DNA from 3 places in the Marinobacter sp. L-13 genome. Region 1 is predicted to be linked to each of the others. Evidence: predicted binding sites of a transcription regulator. Region 1 holds the regulator's gene; each other region holds the start of a gene.
What was found. The regulator sigma-54, encoded in region 1, starts transcription at its own class of promoters, with help from an activator protein. The targets are predictions, from matches to a motif close to ANTGGCATNNANNTTGCTNT.
Positions count from the first base shown of each region.

Region 2: glnK (P-II family nitrogen regulator) is a predicted target of sigma-54. The motif match lies at 1,553-1,572, and genes of this name have one in related genera.
Region 3: flhA (flagellar biosynthesis protein FlhA) is a predicted target of sigma-54. The motif match lies at 1,592-1,611, and genes of this name have one in related genera.

Region 1 covers NZ_JBSXNQ010000055.1:241,500-245,695, forward strand. Annotated here, with positions in the region: gene lptC (LPS export ABC transporter periplasmic protein LptC) at 1-157, shown strand, start outside; gene lptA (lipopolysaccharide transport periplasmic protein LptA) at 141-695, shown strand; gene lptB (LPS export ABC transporter ATP-binding protein) at 673-1,398, shown strand; gene AC13DD_RS11800 (RNA polymerase factor sigma-54) at 1,550-3,076, shown strand; gene hpf (ribosome hibernation promoting factor) at 3,178-3,486, shown strand; gene ptsN (PTS IIA-like nitrogen regulatory protein PtsN) at 3,574-4,044, shown strand; gene rapZ (RNase adapter RapZ) at 4,073-4,196, shown strand, end outside.
Region 2 covers NZ_JBSXNQ010000056.1:54,465-58,660, reverse strand. Annotated here, with positions in the region: gene AC13DD_RS12160 (YifB family Mg chelatase-like AAA ATPase) at 1-982, opposite strand, end outside; gene AC13DD_RS12155 (accessory factor UbiK family protein) at 1,046-1,300, opposite strand; gene glnK (P-II family nitrogen regulator) at 1,682-2,020, shown strand; gene AC13DD_RS12145 (ammonium transporter) at 2,094-3,377, shown strand; gene speE (polyamine aminopropyltransferase) at 3,452-4,196, opposite strand, start outside.
Region 3 covers NZ_JBSXNQ010000055.1:51,171-55,366, reverse strand. Annotated here, with positions in the region: gene AC13DD_RS10875 (uracil-xanthine permease family protein) at 1-834, opposite strand, end outside; gene upp (uracil phosphoribosyltransferase) at 837-1,475, opposite strand; gene flhA (flagellar biosynthesis protein FlhA) at 1,694-3,874, shown strand; gene flhF (flagellar biosynthesis GTPase FlhF) at 3,935-4,196, shown strand, end outside.

The DNA.
Region 1 (4,196 bases):
CCTGGATAACGACCGGGGCATGGTATATACAGACGCGCCCGTAGAAATACGTGATGTTACCGGCATAACCCGGGCCACGGGCATGAAAGCGTGGATAGACGAACGAATTCTGGAACTGAACTCCCAGGTGGAAGGACTCTATGAAACCGGAAACTAACCGATACCGGCGCCTGATGGCTGCCCTGCTAACGGTCGTGATGATCGGCCCGGCGGCTGCATTTGACCTTGATTCTGACACTCCTATCAAGGTCACCGCAGATACCGCCCGCCTGGATGACGGCCAGGGCATTGCCACCTACACCGGCGCTGTGGAACTTGAGCAGGGCAATACCCGCCTGACTGCCGAGCGGGTCGTCCTGTACCGGACCGAGGACGGCCTGAGCCGGATCGAAGCCTCTGGTACGCCCGCTATATACCGTCAACCGGCGCGCGAGGGGGAAGGCGAAACCGATGCCCGTGCCCTGAACATTACCTGGTCTGCCACCGACAGCCAGCTGACCTTTGAACGGGAAGCAGTCATCGAGCAGAATGGCAACCTGTTCCGGGGTGATGTCATTCATTATGATACCGTCGGCCGGGTTGTCACCGCTGAGGGCGGCGCAGACACCGGCGAGGGCAGCGGCCGGGTAGAGATGGTGATTCAGCCACGCAGTACAGACAGACAGGGATCCGATGGCAGTTCTGAGAGCCAGTAACCTGGCAAAGAGTTACAAACAGAAAAAAGTGGTGATCGACGTTTCCCTGGAAATCCGCAGTGGGGAAATTGTCGGGCTGCTTGGTCCCAACGGTGCCGGGAAAACCACCTGCTTCTATATGATCGTTGGGCTGGTTCCTGCCGATCACGGGCGGATAACGATCGACAGCCGGGATATCACCCCCCTGCCCATGCATGGTCGGGCCCGCCAGGGCATCGGCTACCTGCCACAGGAAGCCTCGGTTTTCCGCAAACTGTCTGTGCGCGACAACATCATGGCGATCCTCGAGACGCGGCAGGGCCTGAGCAAGGCAGACCGGCAGAAAAAGCTCGAGGAGCTGCTGGAGGAATTCCACATCACCCATATCCGGGACAGCGTTGGTATGGCCCTGTCCGGTGGTGAGCGGCGACGGGTGGAAATTGCCCGGGCCCTGGCCATGGAGCCGGCTTTCATCCTGCTGGATGAGCCCTTCGCCGGCGTTGACCCTATATCCGTCAGCGACATCAAACACATCATCCGGCACCTTCGGGACAAAGGCATTGGCGTTTTGATCACCGACCACAACGTGCGTGAGACCCTGGACATCTGCGAGAATGCCTACATTGTTTCCGGCGGCCACATCATCGCCTCCGGCAATGCCGACGCCATCCTGGCCAACCAGCAGGTCAAGGAAGTCTATCTCGGCGACGAATTCAGACTCTGACACCCAATGGCTGATTGTTTTGATGATCTGTAGCAAGTAAACTCGGCAAAGAACTTGCTAGGGTAAATTAAAATCACGGCAAGTAACCGGCATATAAAGATTTTTTCACGACTTATGACACAACGCGCTGATGAGTGACGGATCCTGAACCATGGTTATGAAAGCCTCCTTACAGTTAAAGCTGGGTCAAAGCCTGACCATGACGCCCCAGCTGCAACAGGCGATCCGGCTTCTCCAGCTCTCCACTCTCGACCTCCAGCAGGAAATCCAGCAGGCACTGGAATCCAACCCCATGCTGGAGACCTCCGAGGACGATGACCAGACCGACGCAGCCAGCGAAAACGACGAGCGCGAGGCCAACGCCACCGAGTCCGCCGCTGAAGCTGCCCCGGAACCGGCCAGCGACTGGGATGAATCCGAGAACGGCCCGGACTGGTCCTCGGAGAACGAGATTCCTGACAACATTCCGGACGATCTGCCGGTTGATACCGCCTGGGACGACATCTACCAGTCCGCACCAGCGCCGGCAGCCCGCAACGACGACGAAAACGATCACGATTTCGAAACCCGTAATTCCCCGACCGAAACGCTTCAGGATCACCTGGAATGGCAGCTCAATCTGACGCCCCTCAGTGAACGGGACCAGGCCATTGCCCATGCCCTGATGGATGCAGTGGACGAACGGGGCTATATCACCAGCCCGCTGGAGGAAATCCACGCCGGACTGCTGGATGAGAACGATGAAGACCCCCTTGAACTGGATGAAGTGGAAGCCGTGCTTCACCGCCTGCAACACTTTGATCCGCCCGGCGTGTTTGCCCGGGACCTACAGGAATGCCTGCTGATCCAGCTCAACCAGCTGCCGCCGGAAACACCCTGGCTGGCCCAGGCACGCCTTGTAATTACCCATTACATCAACCTGCTGGGCAACCGCGATTACGCCCAGTTGCTGCGCCGCAGCCGCCTGAAAGAAGACCAGTTGCGGGATGTCCTGGCGCTGATCACCGGCCTGAATCCGCGGCCGGGCGATGTCATTGACCGGGCCGAACCCGATTATGTGATTCCGGACGTGATCGTTCGCAAACACAATGGCCGCTGGCGTGTTGAGCTGAATCCTGAAATTGCACCGCGCATCCGGGTCAATGCCAGCTATGCTTCACTTATAAGGCGTGCGGACAGCAGCGCAGACAACACCTACCTGCGCGACCAGTTGCAGGAGGCCAAGTGGTTCATCAAGAGCCTGCAGAGCCGCAATGAGACCTTGCTGAAAGTCGCGACCCGTATTGTCGAGCACCAGCAGGGATTCCTGGATCACGGTGAAGAAGCCATGAAACCGTTGATTCTTTCAGACATCGCCCAGGCGGTAGAGATGCATGAATCGACCATTTCACGGGTAACCACCCAGAAATACATGCATACCCCCCGTGGCATTTTCGAGCTGAAGTACTTCTTCTCCAGCCATGTCAGCACTGACGAGGGTGGAGAATGCTCCTCCACGGCCATACGCGCGATGATCAAGAAGCTGATTGCGGCGGAAACGCCCAAAAAGCCGTTGAGCGACAGCAAAATTGCAGCCATGCTAGGGGAACAGGGTATCAAGGTTGCGCGACGCACCGTTGCCAAGTACCGGGAGGCCATGCACATTCCGCCGTCCAACGAGCGCAAGCGGCTGGTCTGAATACCCGGGGGCCGGGACGCAACACCGTATTCGCCGGCGCATAATGCGCCAGCACCCAGACCGGCTCCCGGGAGCCGGCACGATGACAACAGGAGACGCCTATGCAACTCAATATTTCAGGCCATCACGTAGAACTGACTCCCGCACTGAAGGATTATGTTTCAGAGAAGTTCGAGAAGCTCGAGCGTCACTTTGACCACATCAGTAACTGCCAGGTGACCCTGGAAGTGGAAAAGGTGCGCCAGATTGCGGAAGCCACGTTGCATGTGGTTGGTGGTGAGATTCACGCAAAGGCAGAAAATGAGGATATGTACGCAGCCATCGATGCCCTGATCGACAAGCTTGACCGTCAGATCCTCAAGCACAAGGAAAAGAATGTAGACCGGATGCACGGAAACGGCTCTCGCTAACTGACTGTTTTCATGCAATTCATCTAATCGAGCTGCGACATGAGTAACGTGTCGCAGCCTTTTTTTTAACGGAAACGCAGTCGATCCATGAGCGACACATCCCTGACCATAGAGAACATTCTTGCTCCGGAGCTCACCCTCTGCAGGGTAGCTGCGTCCAGCAAGAAACGGGCCCTGGAGTTTATTGCCGAGCAGATAAACCATCAGGACAACACGCTCAGCGAGACCCAGCTCTTCAACAACCTGATTTCCCGCGAGCGCCTGGGCAGCACCGGCATTGGCCAGGGAATCGCCATTCCCCACTGCCGTCTGGAAGGACTTGATCACGTGGTGGGCGTGCTGATGACGCTGGAAGAAAGCGTCGAATTCGATGCTATCGACAATCAGCCGGTGGATCTGATTTTCGCCCTGATCGTCCCGAAGGAAGCAACGAGCGAACACCTGGAGCTGCTCAGCCAACTGGCTGAAAAGTTCAATGAGCGGTCGTTCTGTGATCGCCTCCGGCAATCCGAGGACGCCAGCACGCTGTACCAGCGCATGACCGCCTCAGGCGGCTGATATTCACTGCAGTGGAGGTAAGGTGGTCATGAAGCTGATTATCGTCAGTGGCAGGTCCGGTTCGGGCAAGAGTACCGCACTTCATGTGCTGGAGGACCTCGGGTTTTATTGCATCGACAATCTTCCTATTGGCCTGCTCTTCCCCCTCACAC
Region 2 (4,196 bases), on a different contig from region 1:
TCGAGATTTCGCCGGTTTCCATCGGCTCACGCAGGACCTCCAGCACCCGGCGTTCAAACTCTGGCAACTCGTCGAGAAACAGTACGCCCCGGTGAGCCAGTGAGATTTCTCCGGGCCTCGGGCTGCTGCCGCCGCCCACCAGGGCCACCGCTGAAGCGGTATGATGGGGCGCCCGGAAAGGCGGCTGGCGCCAGCCCCCGGCCCGAATCGGCAGCCCGGCCACCGAATGCACGCTGGCGACTTCCATGGCGGAGCCATCATCCAGCCCCGGAAGAATGCCGGGCAAACGACTGGCCAGCATACTCTTGCCGGTTCCCGGTGGGCCGAAGAACAGCAGATTGTGGCTGCCTGCCGCAGCCACTTCCAGTGCACGGCGGGGAACTCGCTGACCACGGACATCCGACAGGTCCGGCACTTCCCTGTTGCTGCCCGGCGCCTGTTCCAGCGAGGACCTGGGCACCGGCACCAGGCGGGCGCGGCCACTCAGGTGCTCGCACACGGCCAGCAGGTGGCCGGAAGCCAGAACGTCACCCTGGCTGGCCAGGGCCGCCTCCTCGGCATTGCCCTGGGGAACCAGCAGGTTTCGTTGCTCCTGCCGGGCGGCTAATACCGCCGGCAGCACGCCTTTAAGCGGCCTCAATGCACCATCAAGGGACAATTCGCCGAGAAATTCGCAGTCCGAAAGGCTCTCGGCCGGAATCTGGCCCGAGGCCGCCAGAATGCCCAGGGCAATAGGCAGATCAAAGCGACCACCCTCTTTGGGCAAGTCGGCAGGGGCAAGATTAATGGTGATTCTCCGGGCGGGGAACTCGAACCCGGCGTTCAGAAGGGCACTGCGAACACGCTCTTTGCTCTCCCTTACACCGGTTTCCGGCAGCCCCACAATCGAGAGCGCAGGCAAGCCGCCTGAGAGATGGACTTCAACGGTAACGGCGGGCGCCGACACGCCAATGGTGGCGCGGGAATGAACGATAGCAAGCATGACAACCTTCCATGGTAATGACCGGAACTGCTTGCCCGGCGTCCTGCCGGGCGTGTCCGTGGTTTACTGTTTTGGCAGGGAATTTTCCAGTTCGGCTACCCGCTTCTCGAGTGCGTCCACCTTTTCACGGGTCTTCAGCAGGACCGCCTGCTGGGCGTCGAACTCTTCCCTCGTTACCAACTCCAGGCGGGACAGGACGGACATCACGGTGGCCCGGGCCTGGGTTTCAAAATCTTCCCGTGCAGCGCGGGCCATGTCCGGTACAAACTGGCCAAACTGGCCCTGCAGCTGAGCAAAAATATCCTGTGGACCTTTCACACATCACCTCACACATTTCTGAAATATCCGGCTTCGACTAAAAGAGAGGGCCTGTTACCGGTTTGCAGGAGTGTATCACACCGCAGCCCCTGCCATACTGTAGGCGGTCGGCCCTATAATAGCGGTCGAACGGTCAGGCAGCCCGCTCCAATTTGGCTCACTGGCCGGCTACCCGCTTCATTTTGGTGCACAACTTTGCGCCATTCTGGTACGCGGATATCGTAGCCTGTTGTTTTAAATATATTTTTTTGCGTTGGCATACCCGATGCTAAAGCTCTCGTACGCAATCCGCACGATTGGTGTGCGAGGTGGCAGCATCCCGAGCTCAACAACCGGCCGACGGGCCCTCACTGTTGAGACGGCTTTACCAAGGAGAAAGCAATGAAACTTGTGACAGCGATCATCAAGCCTTTCAAATTGGACGATGTCCGTGAGGCATTATCCGAGATTGGCGTTCAAGGCGTAACCGTCACTGAAGTCAAAGGCTTCGGTCGGCAAAAAGGCCACACAGAACTCTATCGTGGCGCGGAATACGTGGTGGATTTCCTGCCCAAGGTGAAGGTGGAAGTTGCTATCGGCGACAACCTTCTGGACCAAGTTATCGAGTCCATCACCAAGGCGGCCAACACCGGCAAGATCGGTGACGGCAAGATCTTCGTGACTGAACTGGCTCAAGCCATCCGGATCCGGACTGGCGAAACCGGCGAAGAAGCGGTCTGAACCAGCTCTGATTTTTCGATCAGCCAACGCAAAAAAATTTATAACCTGAAAAGCCTCGTGCGGAGGGCTTCATATGGAAAGCAATCTTAATCACATTTTTGAACTCCAGTATGCGCTGGATACCTTTTACTTCCTGATTTGCGGTGCCCTGGTCATGTGGATGGCCGCTGGCTTTGCCATGCTGGAAGCCGGCCTGGTGCGTGCCAAGAACACCACTGAAATCCTGACCAAGAACGTGGCCCTGTTTGCGGTCGCCTGTACCATGTACCTGATTGTCGGCTACGACATCATGTACGACGGCGGTATCTTCCTGAGCGGTGTAACAACCGTTGCCGAGATGGACGACGCAGCGATCGCGGGCGTTATTGCAGCCTCCACTGAAGCCGGCTTCGGCGACATGGGCGAATACAGTGGCGCTTCTGACTTCTTCTTCCAGGTTGTTTTCGTTGCAACCGCCATGTCCATCGTTTCCGGCGCCGTGGCTGAGCGCATGAAGCTCTGGGCCTTCCTGGCTTTCGCCATCGTTATGTGTGGCTTCATCTACCCGATGCAGGGTTCCTGGACCTGGAACGGCGACGCGGTATTCGGCATGTACGAGCTGAGCTACAGCGACTACGCCGGTTCCGGTATCGTTCACATGGCAGGCGCAGCAGCGGCCCTGGCAGGCGTTCTTCTCCTCGGTGCCCGTAAAGGCAAGTACGGCGCCAAAGGCGAAATCCGTGCCTTCCCGGGCGCCAACCTGCCCCTGGCAACGCTTGGTACCTTCATCCTCTGGATGGGCTGGTTCGGCTTTAACGGCGGCTCCACCCTGAAGCTGGGTGGCATCGGTGTCGCCAACGAAGTTGCCAACGTGTTCCTGAACACCAACGCAGCTGCAGCCGGTGGCCTGATTGCCGCCCTGATCGTGGCACGCCTGATGTTCGGCAAAGCGGACCTGACCATGGCCCTGAACGGTGCCCTGGCTGGCCTGGTTGCCATCACTGCAGAGCCGGCGGATCCTTCTCCCCTGCTGGCCACCATCATCGGCGCCATTGGCGGCACCCTGGTTGTCTTCTCCATCGTAACCATGGACAAGCTGCGCATTGACGACCCGGTCGGTGCCATCTCTGTCCACGGCGTGGTGGGTATCTGGGGTATCTTCGCGGTTCTCCTGTCCGACGCAGACGCTACCTTCATGGGTCAGCTGGTCGGCATGCTCACCATCTTCATCTGGGTGTTCGTCACCAGCCTGATCGTCTGGGGCATCCTGAAAGCCGTCATGGGCATCAGGGTTTCCGAGGAAGACGAGTACGAAGGTGTGGATCTGTCCGAGTGCGGCATGGAAGCCTATCCGGAGTTTGTCAGCGGCAAGCAGTAATCGTTGACACGAGCAACGAAAAAGGGCGCCATCTGGCGCCCTTTTTTTGTCTGCTTTGTCTGCCCGCTTTCCCCTTAACCTTCTTCCGGACGGACCTCATCTTCCAGTGCATCCACCATGAACTGGGGCATCGCCAGGGCACCGTGATGAACCCCGGAATTATAGTATCGGGTCACGAACGGCCGGTTGTTGGCATCTTCCTCGCGGAAGTATTTGATCGGGTTTTCCTTGCTGGCCATGGTGCAGCTCCACCAGCCGGTGGGGTAGACCGGTTGCGGGAATGGCATGGTCTGCACATGCTCGAATCCGGCCTTACGCATGTCCTCGTGAATGCCCTTGATGATGCTGTCGGTGTGCAGCAGCGGTGATTCGCTCTGCTGGACAATAATGCCGCCTTCTCGAAGCGCCAACATGGCATCCCGGTAAAAATCCAGGGCAAACAGGCCTTCGGCCGGGCCGACAGGATCGGTGCTGTCGATAATAATGAGGTCGACACTGTTCGGCTCAATGTCCCGCATCCACTGGATACCATCTCCGAAGAAGAAATTGGCGCGCGGGTCACTGTTCGCTTCGCAAAGCTCCGGAAAATATTTTTCCGACATGCGGGTTACCCGCTCGTCGATTTCCACCTGCCAGGCTTCCTCAACGCCCGGATGCTTGAGCACCTCTTTCAGGGTGCCACAGTCACCGCCGCCGACAATCACCACCTTTTTGGGGTCCCGGTGGGTGAACAGGGCCGGATGGGTCATCATTTCGTGGTACAGGAAGTTATCGCGGGTGGTCAGCATCACGCAGCCGTCCAGAACCATCAGGTTGCCG
Region 3 (4,196 bases), 190 kb from region 1:
CATGGAGGCGGCGCTGGTGGCCAGACCGTCACCCAGCAGGGTGCGGTGCAGGCCCGGCTTTTCCAGGTAGTTCTTTCGGGTCACGTTGCCGATGGCCAGCACGTCACCGATGTGTTCAATGGCCGGCGCAATGGCGACGGGGATCATGAACAGCACGGCGCCCCAGCTGAATTCCGGCGCAACAAAGTTGGGAACGGCGAACCAGGCGGCGTCCCGGATTGGCGTGGTATCCACGATACCGGCAAACGCGGAGAGGATGTAGCCGGTGATAACGCCGAACATGATCGGAATCAGCCGGAAAATGCCTTTCGACCAGACCGACATGATGATGGTTACGGCCAGCGAGATCATGGCGATCCAGATCGCCGTGTCGTAGGGAATCAGCTGGTTCGCGCCATCACCGGTGCGGCCGGAGGCCATGTGAACGGCAACCGGCGCCAGGCCGAGACCGATAGTCATGATCACCGGGCCGATAACCACTGGCGGCAGCAGGCGGCGGACAAAGCCGGTGCCCCGCAGCCGCACCAGTCCACTGAGGAAAATATAGAGAATACCCGCTGCCATCAGGCCGCCGAGTGTCTCTTCCATGCCGAACTTGCCTTTGGAGGCAATCACGGGGGCAATAAAGGCGAAGGACGACGCGAGGAAAATCGGGATCTGACCGCCGGTCACCACGTGAAAGATCAGGGTGCCCAGGCCGGCGGTGAACAGGGCCACGTTGGGATCCAGCCCGGTAATCAGTGGCATCAGAACCAGCGCGCCGAACGCCACCAGCAGCATCTGGGAGCCAGCAATGGCCTGTTTCCAGACTGGGTCGTTGGTATGGTCCTGCATTCTTAAACGTCCTTTTGCTTGGTGCCGAAGATTTTGTCGCCGGCATCGCCGAGACCCGGAAGGATGTAGCCTTTGTCGTTGAGGCGCTCATCAACGGAGGCGGTGTAGATAGATACGTCCGGATGTTTCTCCAGAACCTTTTCAACGCCTTCGGGCGCGGCGACCAGAACCAGGGCCCGGATCTCGGTGCTGCCAGCCTTCTTGAGCAGGTCAATGGTGGAGATCATTGAGCCGCCGGTGGCGAGCATTGGATCGACAATCATGGCCATGCGCTGGTCCAGTTCGCCCACCAGCTTTTCAAGGTAGGTGCTGGCCTCGAGAGTTTCCTCATTGCGGATCTGGCCGACAACACTGACCCGGGCCACCGGAATCAGGCTGAGGACACCGTCAAGCATGCCAAGGCCGGCCCGCAGGATCGGCACGATGGTGACTTTCTTGCCGTGAATCTGTTCCACGTTAACCGGCCCTGCCCAGCCTTCGATGGTCTTTTCCTGCAGATTGAAGTCTTTGGTGGCCTCGTAGGTCAGGAGTGCACCGACTTCCTGTGCCAGCTCCCGGAAATTCTTGGTGCTGATATCCGCACGGCGCATGATGCCGAGCTTGTGGCGGATCAGAGGGTGTTTTACCTCGTGGATTGGCATGGGGTCACCTGTGTGTCTGGTTGGAATTTTGGCGTCGCGATCAAATGGCGCAAGGATACCGCATCTGGCAAGGCGAGTCAGGCCGCAAATGGCTGCTTAACGGAAATCCCCTAAGGGGTGGTACGGATCTTGCGATAACCCTTCCAAACGACGCTCCGGTGTCAGATTTTCGACCTTCAAAACGCCTGCAGGCACGGCCAATCGGAGAAGTATCCGGCATGGACAGAGCTTTAGTCCTCAATAACGTCAAAACCCTGACGCGGGGCAACCTGGGCATACCCATCATGCTGATGGGCTTGCTGGGCATGATGATTCTGCCCATGCCGGCGTTCCTCCTGGACGTGTTCTTTACTTTCAACATCACCCTGTCCATTGTCATTCTGCTGGTGTGTGTCTACGCCCTGCGGCCGATGGAGTTTGCGTCCTTCCCGACAGTCCTGCTGGTAGCCACACTTTTGCGTCTCGCCCTGAACGTGGCGTCCACCCGGATTGTTCTGCTGAACGGCCACGAAGGCGGCGATGCCGCCGGTAAAGTGATCGAATCCTTCGGCGCCGTTCTGATCGGCGGCAATTACGCCGTGGGTCTGGTGGTGTTTGCGATCCTGATGATCATCAACTTCCTGGTCGTGACCAAGGGTGCCGGCCGGGTCTCCGAGGTGAGCGCCCGTTTCACGCTGGATGCCATGCCAGGCAAGCAGATGGCGATTGATGCGGACCTGAACGCCGGCCTGATCAATCAGGATGAGGCCAAGCATCGACGTGCCGAAATCGCCCAGGAAGCGGATTTCTACGGCTCCATGGACGGTGCGTCCAAGTTTGTGAAGGGCGACGCCATTGCCGGCCTGCTGATTCTTGCGATCAACATCATTGGCGGTATTGCCATTGGTATGCTGCAGCACGGCCTGGATTTCGGGCTGGCCATGGAGCGATATGCGCTGCTGACCATTGGCGACGGCCTGGTGGCACAGATTCCCTCGCTGCTGCTGTCCACGTCTGCTGCAATCATGGTAACGCGGGTTACCTCCAGCCAGGACATGGGCGGCCAGATCCTCCAGCAAATGTTCAGTGCGCCCAAGGCGCTGTCCATTGCCGCCGCTATCCTGATCATTCTCGGTCTGATTCCCGGAATGCCCCACGTGGCCTTCCTGGGTCTGGGTGCACTGGCCGCCGGCGCTGCCTGGTATATCTGGAAGCACCAGAGACAGACCGTCGAAGAAGATGGCGCATTCCCGGCTAGGGGCGCGGGCGGGGCGGCTCCACGGCCGGCGGGTCGTGATCTGCCTCCAGGCGGTGATGCTGGCGGCGATCAGGGGCGTCAACTACCGGCCCCCGGAGAGACCAAGGAGCTGGGTTGGGACGATGTGTCCACTGTCGATATTGTCGGTCTGGAAGTGGGTTACCGGTTGATCCCGCTGGTGGACAAGTCACAGGGTGGCCAGTTGCTCAGTCGTATCAAGGGCGTTCGTAAAAAGCTGTCCCAGGATCTCGGCTTCCTGATGCCCTCGGTCCACATTCGAGACAACCTCGATCTGATGCCCAATGTCTACCGCATCACCCTGATGGGCGTGACCATTGCCGAAGCGGAAATCCATCCGGACCGCGAACTGGCCATCGACCCCGGTCAGGTATTCGGAAAGATAGAAGGCATTGAAGGCAAGGATCCGGCGTTCGGTCTGGACGCCAGCTGGATTGAGCCAGACAAGAAAGACCAGGCCCAGACGCTCGGCTATACCGTGGTCGATGCCAGTACGGTGGTCGCGACCCACCTTAACCAGGTACTGCAGAAACACGCCCACGAGCTGCTGGGCCATGAGGAAGTCCAGAAATGGCTGGATCAGCTTGAAAAGATTTCTCCGAAGCTGGCCGAGGAACTGGTACCCACCACCGTATCCATCAGTCTGCTGCTGAAAGTGCTGCAGAACCTCCTGAAGGAAGAAGTGCCGATCCGAGACATGCGGTCCATTGCCGAGGCCATCGTGAACGTGCATCCGAAGAGTCAGGATCCGAAGCTGTTGACCACCGTTGCGCGGCAGTCCCTGCGCCGGATGATTGTCCAGAGTATCTGCGGCAACGAATCAGAGATACCGGTGATCACCCTGGATCCGGATCTGGAACAGTTATTGCTAAAGTCTGTTCAGCAGAGTCAACAATCCGGCGGACAGGAAGATATTGGCCTGGTCCTGGAGCCGAATATGGTTGAAAAACTCCAGCGCTCGCTTCAGGAGAGCGTCCAGCGTCAGGAGATGCTCGGCAAGCCAGCCATTCTGCTGGTGTCCGGGCCCCTGAGGCCGGTGCTGGCGAAGTTCGCCAGCTACGGGGTAGAGCGGCTCCATGTGCTCTCGTACCAGGAAATTCCGGATAACAAACAGATTACGATCGTGGCGTCCGTTGGCCAGTAACGGCGCGGATGACAGAGCGGACAGCGCCGGCACGGCGTTGCCGGTGGAGGAAGAGGCATCATGAAAGTAAAACGGTTTTTTGCTCAGACCATGGCCGAGGCGCTCAAGCAGGTCAGTGAACAGATGGGGCCGGACGCCGTGATCCTTTCCAATCGTCGGGTCGACGGCGGTGTCGAAATTGTGACGGCGCTGGACTATGACGAGAATATGGCGCGCCAGCGACTGGGCAACCAGGCAGAAGAAGCCACCAACGGGTCCCGCTTGGCCGAGATGCAGGCCGACCAGCACAGGCGTCTTGAGGACGAGCTGAGCCGGTCCCGGG